DNA from 3 places in the Streptomyces sp. NPDC102258 genome. Region 3 is predicted to be linked to each of the others. Evidence: riboswitches for the same ligand, from Rfam matches in the RefSeq annotation. Region 3 holds a riboswitch; each other region holds the start of a gene.

Region 1 (5,117 bases), on a different contig from region 3:
ACGCGGGCTGCGCGGCCACCTCCAGGACGGCGGTGGCCATGGCGAAGACGCCCGGGTCACCGCCGGAGACCACGGCCACCCGCCGGCCGCGCCGGGCGAGGTCGAGGGCGAACTCGGCCCGCTCGGACTCCACCTTGTTGTCGGAGCCGTGCCGCACCTGGCCCGGCCGTACGGGCACCCGGTTCAGGTACGTGGTGTACCCGACGAGCACCTCCGCGTCGGCCAGCGCCCGCCGCGTCTCGGCGGTCAGCCACAGCGGCCCGGCGGGCCCGGTGCCGACGACGGCGACCTGTCCGGGGCCGGAGGGCACGCTGCCCGGGTTGCCGGTCCGGCTCGGCACGACGGCCACGGCGAAGTACGGCACGCTGTCCGGGTCGGTGTCCGCGAGGAGGCCGGTGCGCTCGCCCTCCATGGTGGCGCGCTCCACGTAACGGGCCTCCGGCAGCCGCCCGGCGGCCTCCATCGCCCGCCGCACGGCGGGGAAGGTGCGGCCGAGCTTCATGACGACGGCCGAGTCGGTGGCGGCGAGGCGTGCGGTCAGCTCCTCCTCGGACAGGGTGCCGGGCAGGATCGTCAGCACCTCCTCGCCCTCGACGAGCGGGGTGCCGAGGCGGGCCGCGGCGGCGCTCACGGAGGTCACGCCGGGGATCACCTCGGTCGGGTACCGGTCGGCGAGCCGCTTGTGCATGTGCATGTACGAGCTGTAGAAGAGCGGGTCGCCCTCCGCGAGGACGGCCACGGTGCGCCCGGCGTCCAGGTGCGCGGCGAGGCGGGCCGCGGCGGCCTCGTAGAACTCCTCCATCGCCCCCTGGTAGCCGCCGGGGTGGTCGGTGGTCTCGGTGGTGACCGGGTAGACCAGCGGTTCCTCGATGTGGTCGGAGCGCAGGTGCTTCGCGGCGATCGAGCGGGCGATGGAACGGCCGTGGCGGGCGCTGTGGTAGGCGACCACGTCGGCTCCGGCGATGGCCTCGACGGCCCGCAGGGTCATCAGAGAGGGGTCGCCGGGGCCGAGCCCGACGCCGTACAGCTTGCTCATTCTTCCTCGCTCGCGATCGCGTTGACGGCGGCGGCCGCGATGGCGCTGCCACCGCGCCGGCCGCGCACGATCAGGTGGTCCAGGCCCGAGGGGTGCGCGGCGAGCGCGTCCTTGGACTCGGCGGCGCCGATGAAGCCGACGGGCACGCCGATCACGGCGGCCGGGCGCGGGGCGCCCTCCTCGATCATCTCCAGCAGCCGGAACAGCGCGGTGGGCGCGTTGCCGACGGCGATCACCGAGCCCTCCAACAGGCCCCGGTCCCGCCACACTTCGAGGGCGGCGGCGCTGCGCGTGGTGCCCATCTTCGCGGCGAGCGCGGGCACCGCCGGGTCGGAGAGGGTGCAGATCACCTCGTTGGCGGCGGGCAGCCGCTTGCGGGTGACGCCGCTGGCGACCATCTGCACGTCGCACAGGACCGGCGCGCCCGCGCGCAGCGCGGCGCGCGCCCGCAGCACGACGTCCGGGGTGTAGCCGAGGTCCCCGGGCAGGTCGGTCATCCCGCAGGCGTGAATCATGCGCACCGCGACCTGGGCGACGGAGGCGGGCAGCCCGGAAAGGTCCGCCTCGGCGCGGATCGTGGCAAAGGACTGCCGGTAGATCGCGGCGCCGTCCTTCTCGTACTCGAACACGGTGTACTCGCTCATTTCTTCACTGGGTGGTGCTGCGGGCGGTCGTCAGGGCCGCCGCCAGATCTGGGTGCCGGACGGTCGCGGGGGCGCGGCCGGCCGCGGAGACCTCGTAGCCGTCCGGGGTGGCGACGAGGTCCACCCAGGCGGCGGCGCGCGGATGCCCGCAGCGGCGTTCGCATCCGGACCAGTGCACGGGCAGCGGCCCGGGCGTCCGCCGTACGAGGGCCAGCGCGTCGGCGCGTACGTCGGCCCGGGACTTGGCGCAACCGGGCCGCCCGGTACAGGCGGTGACGGAGCGCCAGGGGTCTTCGGGGGTGGTGACGAGGCCGGCGTCGGCGGCGGCGGCGAGCGCGCGGGCGGCCGAGGGCCCGGTCAGTCCGGGGACGACGATCCCGCGCCAGGGTGTCAGCCGCAGCCCCGCGCGGCCGCCCGCTCGGGCCAGCGTGCGCCACTGGCCGCTGCTCAGCCGGCCGAGGGGGGCCAGTACGGACAGCGCGGCCCGCCCGTCCGCTCCGCGCACCAGCCCCGGCTCGGGCCCGTCACCCGGCGGGGGCACGGACGCGTCCGCGACCCGGCCGGTGATCCCGGCGGCGGCCAGCCGACCCGCCAACTCGTTGGTATCCAGGGCGTGTTCGGGGGGCAGTTCGCTCACCCGCCAGGCTCGCGTACCGGCCGACCGGGCGGCGTCGAGGAAGTGGCGGGCGGCGAGCAGCGCGGCCCGGGGGGCATGCTCCGCCGCGACGCGGACGCCCTCCCGGGCGCCGGCGGTGGACACCAGGGCCGTGCCGTCGGGGCGCGCGACCACGACGACGTCTCCGGCGAGGGCGGCCACGTCGCCGCGCCCGTCGTCGAGGGCGAACAGGAAGCGCCCGGAGAGCCCGGCCGCCGCCGGATCGGCGCACAACAGCCGGTCCAGCTCCGGCACCCAGGCCGACACATCGGGCAGGCCGGAGCGGTCCAGGCCGGTCAGCGGGGAGGCCACGATGTTGCGGACGCGCTCGTGCGAGGGCGCGGGGAGCAGCCCGGCCCGGTCCAGCAGCGCGGCGAGTTCCCCGCCGCAGGCCGCGCCGAGGCCGCGCAGTTGCGCGTTGCCGCGCGAGGTGAGGTCGAGGTGGCCGTCGCCGAGCCGGTCGGCGGCGTCGGCCAGCGCCACCGCCGCCGGGCCGTCGAGGAGCCCGCCGGGGATCCGGACGCGCGCCAGGAACCCGTCGTCCGCCGCGTGCAGGCGCAGCGCGCCGGGGCAGGCGTCACCGCGGTCCCGTATGACGGGTTCGTCCCGCGATGTGACGGAAGGGGGCTGGGGCATGGCCGCGAGCATACCCACGATTCCCCACGCCCGGCCTGTGTCAGACGCCACCCTCCCCACCCCGCAGCCCCCTCCCCCGTACGGTTCCCGCCGCCCCGTCGGCGTTTCGCGGCGCGGCCCCCGGGGCAGGTCCCCCGCGCTCCCGCCCGAGCGGGCCACCCCCACTCCCGGCCAGGGACGACGCCGCCTAGGATGACCTTCCGACGGGCCGTTCGGCCCGTCATCGCCGAGGACGGCGACATGGGAGGAAGCCCGGTGCGATTCCGGCGCGGTCCCGCCACTGTGAACCCCGCGGAGCGATCGGCGGGGTGAGTCAGGAACTCCCGTCGTCCTCACTGCCCGGGGCGCGGAAACCCCGAGGAAGGCCTGCCGCCGCATGATCCTGCTGCTGTCGACGTCCGACACCGATCTGCTGAGCGCTCGCGCCGCCGCGGACGGCCCCGTCCCGTACCGGTTCGCGAACCCCTCCCGCCTCCCCCTCGACGACCTCCCCGGGCTCCTCGACGGCGTCGGGCTGGTCGTCGTACGCCTCCTCGGCGGCCTCCGCGCCTGGCAGGAGGGCCTCGACGTCCTCCTGGCCCCCGGCCAGACCCGCCCGGTCGTGGTGCTGACCGGCGAACAGGCCCCGGACGCCCAGCTGATGGAGGCCTCCACCGTCCCCATCGGCATCGCGGCCGAGGCGCACGCCTACCTCGCGCACGGCGGCCCCGCCAACCTCGACCAGCTGGCCCGCTTCCTCTCCGACACCGTGCTCCTCACCGGCCACGGCTTCGAGCCCCCCGCCGCCTCCCCCACCTGGGGCCACCTGGAGCGCCCCGCCGCCGAGTCGGCCGAGGGCCCGCGCGTCGCGGTGCTCTACTACCGCGCCCACCAGATGAGCGGCAACACCGCCTTCGTGCACGCCCTCTGCGCGGCCATCGAGGCCAAGGGCGGCCGCCCCCTGCCGCTGTACGTGTCCTCCCTGCGCACCCCGGAGCCGGAACTGCTGGCCGAGCTGGCGGGCGTCGACGCGCTCATCACCACCGTCCTGGCCGCCGGCGGCACCCGCCCGGCCACCGCCTCCGCGGGCGGGGACGACGAGTCCTGGGACGCGGGCGCCCTCGCCTCGCTCGGCGTACCGATCCTCCAGGCCCTGTGCCTGACCGGCTCCCGCGGCGCCTGGGAGGAGAACGACGAGGGCCTCTCGCCGCTCGACGCCGCCACCCAGGTCGCGGTCCCGGAGTTCGACGGCCGCCTGATCACGGTGCCGTTCTCCTTCAAGGAGATCGACGAGGACGGCCTGCCCGCCTACGTCGCCGACCCCGAGCGGGCCGCCCGCGTCGCCGGCATCGCGGTGCGCCACGCCCGGCTGCGGCACATCGAGCGCCGCGACAAGCGGATCGCCCTCGTCCTGTCGGCGTACCCCACCAAGCACTCCCGCATCGGCAACGCCGTCGGCCTCGACACCCCGGCCAGCGCCGTGGAGCTGCTGCGCACCCTCATCGCGGGCGGCTACGACTTCGGCCCGGCGACCGATATCCCCGGCCTCGTCTCGGGCGACGGCGACGAGCTGATCCGCGCGCTGATCGAGGCGGGCGGCCACGACCAGGACTGGCTGACCGAGGAGCAGCTCGCCCGCAACCCGGTCCGCATCCCGGCGGCCGACTACCGCCGCTGGTTCGCCGAACTGCCCGCCGAGCTCCGCGAAAGCGTCGAGGAGCACTGGGGCGAGGCTCCCGGCAACATGTTCGTGGACCGTTCGGCGAACCCCGAGGGCGACATCGTCCTCGCGGCGCTGCGCCGCGGCAACCTGCTGATCCTGATCCAGCCGCCGCGCGGCTTCGGCGAGAACCCGATCGCGATCTACCACGATCCGGACCTGCCGCCCTCGCACCACTACCTGGCCGCGTACCGCTGGATCCAGGCGCGCGCGGAGGACGGCGGCTTCGGCGCCGACGCGATGATCCACCTGGGCAAGCACGGCAACCTCGAATGGCTGCCCGGCAAGAACGCCGGCCTCTCCGCCTCCTGCGCCCCGGACGCCGCCCTCGGCGACCTCCCCCTGATCTACCCCTTCCTCGTCAACGACCCGGGCGAGGGCACGCAGGCCAAGCGCCGCGTGCACGCCACCCTGGTCGACCACCTGGTGCCGCCGATGGCGCGCGCC
Region 2 (5,117 bases), 250 kb from region 3:
TCAGCTCCTCCACCAGGTAGGCGTTGACCTGGAGGAACTCACCGCTGAGCGTCTCGCGCTTGAAGAGGTTGGAGACCTGCGGCTCGATGCACTCGTACACACCCGCGATGGACGCGATGGTCGCCGTCGGGGCGATGGCCAGGAGCAGCGAGTTGCGCATGCCGGACGTGGCGACGCGGGCGCGCAGGGCGTCCCAGCGCTCGGGCCAGTTCAGCTCCACGTCGAAGTGGTCGGGGTGCAGGACGCCGCGGGCGGTGCGGGTCTGCTCCCAGGCCGGGAGGGGGCCGCTGCGCTCGGCGAGGTCGCAGGAGGCCTCGTACGCGGCCAGCATGATGCGCTCGGAGAGCTTGGTGGACAGGGCCTTCGCCTCGGGGGAGTCGAAGGGCAGCTTCAGCTTGAAGAAGACGTCCTGGAGGCCCATCGCGCCCAGGCCCACCGGCCGCCAGCGGGAGTTGGAGCGGCCCGCCTGCTCGGTCGGGTAGAAGTTGATGTCCACGACGCGGTCGAGGAAGGTCACCGCGGTGCGGACGGTCTCGTCCAGGCGCTCCCAGTCGATGTCGCCGTCCACGACGAAGGCGCCCATGTTGACCGAGCCGAGGTTGCAGACGGCCGTCTCGCCGTCGTTGGTGACCTCGATGATCTCGGTGCAGAGGTTGGAGGAGTGGACGACCGTGCCCGGCTCGGCGGTCTGGTTCGCCGTGCGGTTGGAGGCGTCCTTGAAGGTCATCCAGCCCTGGCCGGTCTGCGCGAGGGTGCGCATCATCCGGCCGTACAGGTCGCGGGCGGGCATGGTCTTGCGGGCCAGCCCGTCGGCCTCGGCCTTGCGGTAGGCGGCGTCGAAGTCGTCGCCCCACAGGTCGACCAGCTCGGGCACGTCGGCGGGGGAGAACAGCGACCACTCGGCGTCGGCGTTGACCCGGCGCATGAACTCGTCCGGCACCCAGTGGGCGAGGTTCAGGTTGTGGGTGCGGCGCTGGTCCTCGCCGGTGTTGTCGCGGAGCTCCAGGAACTCCTCGATGTCCGCGTGCCAGGTCTCCAGGTAGACGGCGGCGGCGCCCTTGCGGCGGCCGCCCTGGTTCACGGCGGCGACGGAGGCGTCGAGGGTCTTCAGGAACGGCACGATGCCGTTGGAGTGGCCGTTGGTGCCGCGGATCAGCGAACCGCGGGCGCGGATGCGGGAGTACGACAGGCCGATGCCGCCGGCGTGCTTGGACAGGCGCGCGACCTGGTGGTAGCGGTCGTAGATCGAGTCCAGCTCGTCCAGCGGGGAGTCCAGCAGGTAGCAGGAGGACATCTGCGGGTGGCGGGTGCCGGAGTTGAAGAGCGTGGGGGAGGACGGCAGGTAGTCCAGGCGGCTCATCAGCCGGTAGAGGGAGGCGACTTCCTCGACGGCCTGGACCGAGTCGTTCTCCGCGAGGCCGCACGCCACGCGCAGCATGAAGTACTGGGGGGTCTCGATCACCTGACGGGTGAGGGGGTGGCGCAGCAGGTAGCGGCTGTGCAGGGTGCGCAGGCCGAAGAAGCCGAAGCGGTCGTCCGCGCCCTCGGCGAGCGCGTGCGCGACCAGGGCGTCGAGCCGGGCGGCGTGGAGGGCCACGAACTCGGCGGTGCGGTCGGCGATCAGGCCCTCGCGGTGACCCACCGCGACGGACTCGGCGAAGGAGGTGGACCCCTGGCCCGCGGCCTCGTCGGCGACGGCCAGCGTGAGCAGGCGGGCGGCGAGGCGGGAGTACGCCGGGTCCTCGGAGATCAGCCCCGCGGCTGCCTCGGTGGCCAGCCCGCGCAGTTCGGCCTCGTCCGCGACGGAGCTGCGGCCGCGCAGGGCGGCGGCGGCGACCCGGCCGGGGTCGGTGTCGGGGAGGTCGGCCGTCAGCTCGGTGAGGGTGCGCAGCAGCGCGGCCCCGGGGCCTTCGGCTGCGGGCTGGTCGGACTCGGCGCGCGGTGCGGCGGGCGCGATGGTCACGGGGGGAGCTCTCCCTCGCTCGGCCCGGTCATCGGTGGGGCGGAGCACGGGCGGGCGCATGCGGGCGTGCGGGTACGCGTACCCCACCGCATGGCGTCCCCCGGCCCAACCGCGAGGCCCGGACGTGGTCGGCACCCGGATCGGTCGAGCCGGGCGCGCTGTCGGCAGGTCCTCGGACTTGCGGAGCACGAAAGGGTGCACTTCATACCGTTGCGGGACAGTTCCGGATTCGCACCGGATTCCCCTGCGGCGACAGCAGCCCTGAGCATACATGTGGGGGCGCCTGGATGCGGTAGCCCCCACATGTAGTGTCGGCCCACAACGCCGCGTCCCGGTGAGGTACCTCTCCGCTATCGTCGGAGACAGCACCGTCGAGGAAGGTGAGCGAGGCATGACCGTGATGACCCACAGGCCCCACATGCCGACCGAGGACTTCGAGGCCGTGGCACGCATAGCGGCTCGCGAGCGGGAGGGGACGCGGCTGGAGTTCATCGACGGGGTCATCAGGAGCAAAGCCATGCCGGACGGAGACCACGGTCGGATCATCCAGTGGCTGCTCAAGATCTGCCTGCAGTCGCGGCCCGATCTGTTCCTGCATCCGGGGCAGGGGATCAAGGCGGAGGAATACCGGACCGGGCGGGCCATCCCCGATGCGGTCCTGGCGCATCCGGACGCCTTTGTCGGCCACGGTGACTGGGTCGATCCCGAGCCGGTCCTGATGGCCGTCGAGGTGACCTCCTGGGATGCCGACACCCACCGGCGGGACCACGTCGAAAAGCCCCGCGCCTACGCGGAGACCGGCATTCCCGTCTACCTCCTGATCGACCGGGCCAAGTGCGAGGTCTCCGTCTACAGCCAGCCCCACGGCCGACGGTACGAGAGCGTCCACATCGTTCCGTACGGCACGGACATCGCCCTCCCCGACCCGGTCGGCATCACTCTTCAGACCGAGGTCCTCAAGGACTGGGTGCGCTGACCACGACGAAGGGCCGCCCCGTTTCACGGAGCGGCCCTTCGGGGGTGGCGGGGGGTCAGCAGCAGTGGAAGCCCTCGCGGGGGTCGGCCTCGCGGGAGTCCGTCCGGGCCCGTTCGAAGGCCCGGCGGGTCAGGACCTCGGCGTGCGGGTCGTGGGAGCGGGCGTGGGCGACGTAACGGTCGTACGCGGCCTCGCCCGAGAACTCCCGTACGAAGTACCGCGCCTTCGCCAGCGCCCCGCGGACCCGGCTCACCGGACGGGCTCCGCGGCCCGGCCGCCGCCGCTGTCGAGGCCGGCCGCGGCCATCTCGGCCTTCTCCTCGGCGGTCGCGATCAGCCCGGCCGGGGCGACGATCCGCGACTGGCTCCACGGCACCTCGGAGAGCCGCACCGAGCCCGGGTCGGAGACGGCCCGCAGGCAGGTCCGGGCCGCGTCCGCCAGCACGATCAGGATCAGCACGGCGAACAGCACCGACAGGACGCCGTCGACCGTGGCGTTGGTGACCACGGTGTGCATCTCGTCCATGTTCTTGGCGGGCGCCAGCACCTTCCCGGCGTCGATCCCGCCCTGGTACTTGTCCCGCTGCGCGAAGAAGCCGACCTTCACGTCGTCGGAGAAGACCTTCTGGTAGCTCGCGGTGAGGGTGACGGCCACGTCCCAGGCGAGCGGGACGGCCGTGATCCACGCCCACTTGAGCCGGCCCGACTTCACCAGCAGCGTGGTGCAGACGGCGAGCGCCACCGCGGCCAGCAGCTGGTTCGCGATGCCGAACAGCGGGAAGAGCTGGTTGATGCCGCCCAGCGGGTCCTTGACGCCGACCCACAGGAAGTAGCCCCAGCCGCCGACCACGACCGCGCTCGCCGCCCAGACGCCCGGCTTCCAGCTGACGTCCTTGAAGGACTTGTGCACGTTGCCGAGGGTGTCCTGGAGCATGAAGCGCCCCACCCGGGTGCCCGCGTCCACCGTGGTCAGGATGAAGAGCGCCTCGAACATGATGGCGAAGTGGTACCAGAAGGCCTTCATCCCGGACCCGCCGACGACGGAGGAGAAGATGTCCGACATCCCGAGTGCGAAGGTCGGCGCACCGCCCGTACGGGACAGCAGGCTGGTCTCCTCGACGTCCTTCGCGGCCTGCGCGAGGGACTCGGGGCTGATGGCGAAGCCCAGGTGGGTGACGGCCTCGGAGGCGGTCTGGACGGTGGTGCCGATGACCCCGGCCGGGGAGTTGACCGCGAAGAAGAGGCCGGGCTCGATGATGCAGGCGGCGATCACGGCCATGATGGCGACGAAGGACTCGGTGAGCATCGCGCCGTAGCCGATGACCCGGACCTGGGTCTCCTTCTGGATCATCTTCGGGGTGGTGCCGGAGGCGACCAGCGAGTGGAAGCCGGACAGCGCCCCGCACGCGATGGTGATGAAGACGAAGGGGAACATCGAGCCGGCGAAGACCGGGCCGTCGCCGCGCGAGGCGAAGTCGGTGACCGCGGGCATCCGCAGCGTCGGCATCGCGATGACCACGCCGACGGCCATCAGGCCGATGGTGCCCACCTTCATGAAGGTGGACAGGTAGTCGCGCGGCGCCAGCAGCAGCCACACGGGCAGCACCGAGGCGATGAACCCGTACGCGATCATCCAGATGACCAGCGTCTCCTTCTCCAGGGTGAAGAAGCCGGCCCAGGAGGACTCGGCGACCCAGCCGCCCGCGACGATCGCGAGGAGCAGCAGGGCGACGCCGATGACGGAGACCTCGGTGACCCGGCCCGGCCGCAGGACGCGCAGGTACACGCCCATGAAGAGGGCGATCGGGATGGTCATGCCGATGGAGAAGACGCCCCACGGCGAGTGCGCCAGCGCGCCCACGATGACGAGGGCGAGCACCGCCAGCAAGATGATCATGATGACGAAGACGGCCAGGAGGGCGGCGGCTCCGCCGACCGGGCCGATCTCGTCCCGGGCCATCTGGCCGAGCGAACGCCCGTCGCGGCGGGTGGAGAAGAAGAGCGTCACCATGTCCTGGACGGCGCCCGCGAAGATCACGCCCGCCACGATCCAGATGGTGCCCGGCAGGTAGCCCATCTGCGCGGCGAGCACCGGTCCGACCAGCGGGCCCGCGCCGGCGACGGCGGCGAAGTGGTGGCCGAAGAGCACGCGCCGGTCGGTGGGGTGGAAGTCGACACC
Region 3 (5,117 bases):
GGCCTTCACCGAGGTCGCCGAGATCATCGCGCAGGCGCTGAAGCCCGACTTCGACGCCGCGGACCTGAAGGCGCGCGTCTCCGCGCTCGCCGCGAAGTTCCCGCTGTACCCGTCGCTGTAACGGCCCAGCGGAAGGGCCCGGCCGTGTTCTCCACAGGGCCGGGCCCTTTTCGTGCCGCCACTCCGGTCGCCCGGCCGCCCCGGGCCGCCCGCCGGGGGCCCGGCACCGCCCGGGGCCGCACCCGCCCGGGCACCGGAACGCGAGCCGGCTCACGTCCGGCCGACCCGTCCACGAGCCGAAACGTTCATCTCCACGCGTTACGCTCGTCTGCCGGACAAAATCCGCAGATCCGCCATCCCTGCCCCCTCCCACCCACGAGCAGACAAGGGAGTCTCGCCACCGTGGCCATCTCCGTCTTCGACCTCTTCTCCATCGGCATCGGTCCCTCCTCCTCCCACACGGTCGGCCCGATGCGGGCGGCGCGCATGTTCGTGACCCGCCTGAAGAAGGAAGGCGTCCTCGCCCAGACGGCTTCCGTCCGCGCGGAGCTCTTCGGCTCGCTCGGCGCGACCGGCCACGGCCACGGCACCCCCAAGGCGGTCCTGCTGGGCCTGGAGGGCCACTCCCCCCGCACGGTGAACGTGGAGAACGCCGACGCCGAGGTGGAGCGGATCCGCCAGAGCGGCCGGCTGCGCCTGCTGGGCGCCGAGATAGGCCAGGCGCACGAGATCGCCTTCGACGAGCCGAGCCAGCTCATCCTGCACCGCCGCCGCTCCCTGCCCTACCACGCGAACGGCATGACGCTCTTCGCGTACGACGCGGCCGGCGCCCCGCTGCTGGAGAAGACGTACTACTCGGTCGGCGGCGGCTTCGTCGTGGACGAGGACGCGGTCGGCGAGGACCGGATCAAGCTCGACGACACCGAGCTGAAGTTCCCCTTCCGCAGCGGCGACGAGATGCTGCGCATGGCCCGCGAGAGCGGCCTGTCGATCTCCGCGATGATGCTGGAGAACGAGAAGGCCTGGCGCACGGAGGAGGAGATCCGCGAGGGCCTCCTGGAGATCTGGCGGGTCATGCAGGCCTGCGTCGCGCGCGGCATGTCGCGCGAGGGGATCCTGCCCGGCGGCCTGAAGGTCCGGCGCCGCGCCGCGAACACCGCGCGCAAGCTGCGCTCCGAGGGCGACCCGCAGGCGCTGTCGATGGAGTGGATCACCCTCTACGCGATGGCCGTGAACGAGGAGAACGCCGCAGGCGGCCGGGTGGTCACCGCCCCGACCAACGGCGCCGCGGGCATCATCCCGGCGGTACTGCACTACTACATGAACTTCGTGCCCGGCGCCGACGAGGACGGCGTGGTCCGCTTCCTGCTGTCGGCCGGTGCCATCGGGCTGCTCTTCAAGGAGAACGCCTCCATCTCCGGCGCCGAGGTCGGCTGCCAGGGCGAGGTCGGCTCCGCCTGCTCGATGGCGGCCGGCGCCCTCGCCGAGGTCCTGGGCGGCAGCCCGGAGCAGGTCGAGAACGCCGCCGAGATCGGCATGGAGCACAACCTCGGCCTGACCTGCGACCCGGTCGGCGGCCTCGTCCAGATCCCGTGCATCGAGCGCAACGGCATGGCCGCCGTCAAGGCCGTCACCGCGGCCCGGATGGCGATGCGCGGCGACGGCTCCCACAAGGTCTCCCTGGACAAGGTCATCAAGACCATGAAGGAGACCGGCGCCGACATGAAGGTCAAATACAAAGAGACCGCGCGCGGCGGTCTCGCGGTCAACGTCATCGAGTGCTGACCGGCCCCGCCCCCGCGCGCTGACCGGCCCCCCGAGCCCGCCCTCCCCCGGAGGGCGGGCTCGTGCGCGTCCCGGCCGGCGGCGCGGATCCGCGCGGACCCTGGGTAGGCGCCGGGCAGGTCCCGGGATCGGGCCGAGCGGCCCCCGCGCTCGGGACCTTCGGCCCCGGGGAGGGCCGGGATCGTCGGCTAGCGTGCCCGAGGGGGGCCCGTGAGCCCACCGCGCGAAGAGAGGCAGAGCCACCATGGCCACCACCGAGCACCGCGTCCTGCCGTTGCGGCTGGAGGCCGTACCGCTGACCGTCCCGCTGACCGGCACCTTCGTGTACCGCACGGACCGGCCGTACGAGCTGGCCGTCGACTTCCGCGGCGCCGGGACCCACCTCGCCCGCTGGGTGTTCTCGCGCGAGCTGCTCCTCGACGGGCAGACCTGCGGCACCGGCGAGGGCGACATCCAGGTGTGGCCGCTGCGCCGGGGCACCGAACCGCGGGTGTTCCTCGCCTTCAGCAACGGCCGGCACAGCTGCGTGGTCTCCGCCCGCGCCAAGGACGTACGGGAGCTGTGCCGCCGGATGACCGACCTGGTCCCGCGCGGGCAGGAACGGCGCCACTACGACCTGGACGCGGAACTGAGCGCGCTGCTGGCGCACTGAGGGAACCGCCGGGGTCCCCGGCGGTGTCTTCCCGGGTGACAGGCAGTCCCCGTCTCACGAGAATCGGGGGGACTTCATGCGTCACCCGCTCAGCCCGCGCCGCCGCCGGACCGTGGCCCTGGCCACGGGCGCCCTGCTCACCGCCGGACTCGCGCTCAGCGCCCCGGCATCGGCCGCCGCCCCAGCCGTCAGTGCCGCGACCCCGCTCGTCGTGAACGCCCGCTGGGGCGGTCACTGCACGTACGACCGGATCGTCATCGACCTGCAGGGCGCCGCCCCGCCGGTCACCGTCACGCCCGTCTCCGAGCTGGTCTACGACGGGTCCGGCAAGCCCGTCCCGCTGGCGGGCACGTACTTCCTGGAGATCCGCCTGCACCCCGCCGCCGCACACGACGACGCGGGCCACAACGTCTACCAGGGGCCCAAGCTCCAGCAGATCGGGCTCAGCAAGCTCAAGGGCCTCGCCCTGACCGGCGACTACGAGGGGTACGTGACCTTCGGCGCCGCCTTCGACACCCCGCCCGCCTTCACCACCAGCGTCCTCCACTCGCCCGAGCGGTACGTGGTGGACGTCGCCCACCCGGCCACCTGCTGAACCGGCCGCCCGGGCGCCGCCGGCGGACCGCGTCCCTCCGGGGAGCGGGTTTGTTGCCGGTCCGCCCGGGCGACTAGGGTCAACAAGCCTTGGTGTTCGGGAAACCGGTGGGAAACCGGTGCGGCCCTCGCCACTGTGATCGGGAAGTCCGGCTCCACTCCTGCGGGAAGCCACTGGACCCGCGCGGGAGACCGCGGGGGACCGGGAAGGCGGAGCCCGGGCATCATGACCCGTAAGCCAGGAGACCGGCCGGGGCGCGTCGTCCATCCACGAGGTGCTGGAGAGGTCTCCCACACATGCATATAGCCGAGGGGTTCCTGCCCCCCTTGCACGCGGCCGCCTGGGGCGCCGCGTCGGCCCCGTTCGTCGTCCACGGTGTCCGCGCCCTGACCCGCGAGGTGAAGGCCAACCCGGAGAGCACGCTGCTGCTCGGCGCGTCCGGCGCGTTCACCTTCGTCCTGTCCGCGCTCAAGATCCCCTCGGTGACGGGCAGCTGCTCCCACCCGACCGGGACCGGACTCGGGGCCATCCTGTTCCGGCCGCCGATCATGGCGGTCCTGGGCACGATCACCCTGTTGTTCCAGGCGCTGCTGCTCGCGCACGGCGGCCTGACCACGCTCGGCGCGAACGTCTTCTCGATGGCCATCGCCGGCCCCTGGGCCGGGTACGCCGCCTACCGGCTGCTGCGGAAGTCCGGTGCGCCGCTGATGGTGACCGTCTTCGCCGGGGCGTTCGTCGCCGACCTCGTCACCTACTGCGTGACCTCCGTACAGCTCGCGCTCGCCTTCCCGGACCCCTCCAGCGGGTTCCTGGGCTCCCTGGAGAAGTTCGCCGGCATCTTCGCCGTGACCCAGATCCCGCTCGCGGTGAGCGAGGGGCTGCTGACCGTCCTCGTGATGCGGCTGCTGATGCAGTCCAGCCGGTCGGACCTGGTCCGGCTCGGGGTCGCGCGGATGACCGGCACCGCCGGGGCGCGCCGGGAGGCGGCGCTCTGATGGCCCTGACCCGGAACGCGAAGATCAACACCCTGCTGCTGCTCCTGGTGGCGGCGCTCGCCGTGCTCCCGCTCGCGCTGGGGCTCGGCGACGACAAGGAGGAGCCGTTCGCGGGCGCGGACGCGCAGGCGCAGACGGCCATCACGGAACTGGAGCCGGACTACAAGCCCTGGTTCTCCCCGCTGTACGAACCTCCCTCCGGGGAGGTCGAGTCGGCGCTGTTCGCCCTCCAGGCGGCGCTGGGCGCGGGCGTGCTCGCGTACTACTTCGGGATCCGCAAGGGCCGTCGGCAGGGCCTGGCCCTGGCCACGGCCCAGGCCTCGGACCCGGCGGTGGACCCGGTCGCGGGCCCGGGGGCCACGGCCGGCCCGGCGGCCCCCGTCCCCGCCGCGCCGGAGGCCTAGGCGGTGCTGCCGATCGACGTGGCGGCCCACTCCAGCCGTTGGCGCGGCCGGCACCCGCTGGAGAAGGCCCTCCTCGGGCTCGGGCTGACGGTCACCGCCGTCTGCCTGCCGCCCTGGCCCGGCGGACCGCTGGTCGCGGCCGCCGCCCTCGCCGTGCTTTTGGGCCCGGCCGGGGTGGCGGGCCGGCAGCTGTGGCGGGCCTTCCGGGTGCCGCTCGGTTTCTGCGTGACCGGGGCGCTGCCGCTGCTGGTGTCGGTGGGCGGCCCGGCCGGGTTCGTCGCCCTGGCCCCGGACGGGCCCCGGCACGCGGCGGAACTCCTGCTGCGCACCTCGGCGGCCTCCCTCGGCGTGCTGCTGTTCGCCTTCACCACCCCGGTCTCGGACGTACTGCCCCGGCTGGTGCGGGCCGGGGTGCCCGCCCCGGTGGTGGACGTGGCACTCGTCATGTACCGCATCGGCTTCCTGCTGCTCGACTCGATGGCGCGGGTCCGCCGGGCCCAGGCGGCCCGGCTCGGCCAGACGGGCCGGGCGGCGGTGTGGCGTTCGCTGGCCGGGCTCGCCGCGACCACGTTCGTCCGGGCCTTCGACCGCGCCGCCCGGCTCCAGGAGGGGCTGGCCGGGCGCGGTTACGACGGCGCGCTACGGGTCCTCGTCCCCGAGGCGTCGCTGTCCTGGCGGTTCCTCAC

The links. Region 3 has a riboswitch for cobalamin ahead of ACZ6ZT_RS08330 (energy-coupling factor ABC transporter permease). Riboswitches for the same ligand answer to the same signal wherever they lie in the genome.
Region 1: linked by a shared signal. The riboswitch ahead of cobN (cobaltochelatase subunit CobN) and the one ahead of ACZ6ZT_RS08330 (energy-coupling factor ABC transporter permease) in region 3 are both predicted to bind cobalamin.
Region 2: linked by a shared signal. The riboswitch ahead of ACZ6ZT_RS09410 (ribonucleoside-diphosphate reductase subunit alpha) and the one ahead of ACZ6ZT_RS08330 (energy-coupling factor ABC transporter permease) in region 3 are both predicted to bind cobalamin.

What each region holds. Positions count from the first base shown of each region.
Region 1 covers NZ_JBVJLO010000025.1:35,809-40,925, forward strand. The annotation lists gene ACZ6ZT_RS31120 (precorrin-2 C(20)-methyltransferase) at 1-1,036, opposite strand, end outside; gene ACZ6ZT_RS31125 (precorrin-8X methylmutase) at 1,033-1,680, opposite strand; gene cobG (precorrin-3B synthase) at 1,685-2,971, opposite strand; cobalamin riboswitch at 3,182-3,307, shown strand; gene cobN (cobaltochelatase subunit CobN) at 3,348-5,117, shown strand, end outside.
Region 2 covers NZ_JBVJLO010000004.1:321,935-327,051, reverse strand. The annotation lists gene ACZ6ZT_RS09410 (ribonucleoside-diphosphate reductase subunit alpha) at 1-1,963, opposite strand, end outside; cobalamin riboswitch at 2,110-2,242, opposite strand; gene ACZ6ZT_RS09405 (Uma2 family endonuclease) at 2,355-2,939, shown strand; gene ACZ6ZT_RS09400 (CstA-like transporter-associated (seleno)protein) at 2,995-3,192, opposite strand; gene ACZ6ZT_RS09395 (carbon starvation CstA family protein) at 3,189-5,117, opposite strand, start outside.
Region 3 covers NZ_JBVJLO010000004.1:76,486-81,602, forward strand. The annotation lists gene glyA (serine hydroxymethyltransferase) at 1-121, shown strand, start outside; gene ACZ6ZT_RS08315 (L-serine ammonia-lyase) at 403-1,785, shown strand; gene ACZ6ZT_RS08320 (SsgA family sporulation/cell division regulator) at 2,030-2,437, shown strand; gene ACZ6ZT_RS08325 (AMIN-like domain-containing (lipo)protein) at 2,514-3,032, shown strand; cobalamin riboswitch at 3,083-3,300, shown strand; gene ACZ6ZT_RS08330 (energy-coupling factor ABC transporter permease) at 3,329-4,027, shown strand; gene ACZ6ZT_RS08335 (energy-coupling factor ABC transporter substrate-binding protein) at 4,033-4,431, shown strand; gene cbiQ (cobalt ECF transporter T component CbiQ) at 4,435-5,117, shown strand, end outside.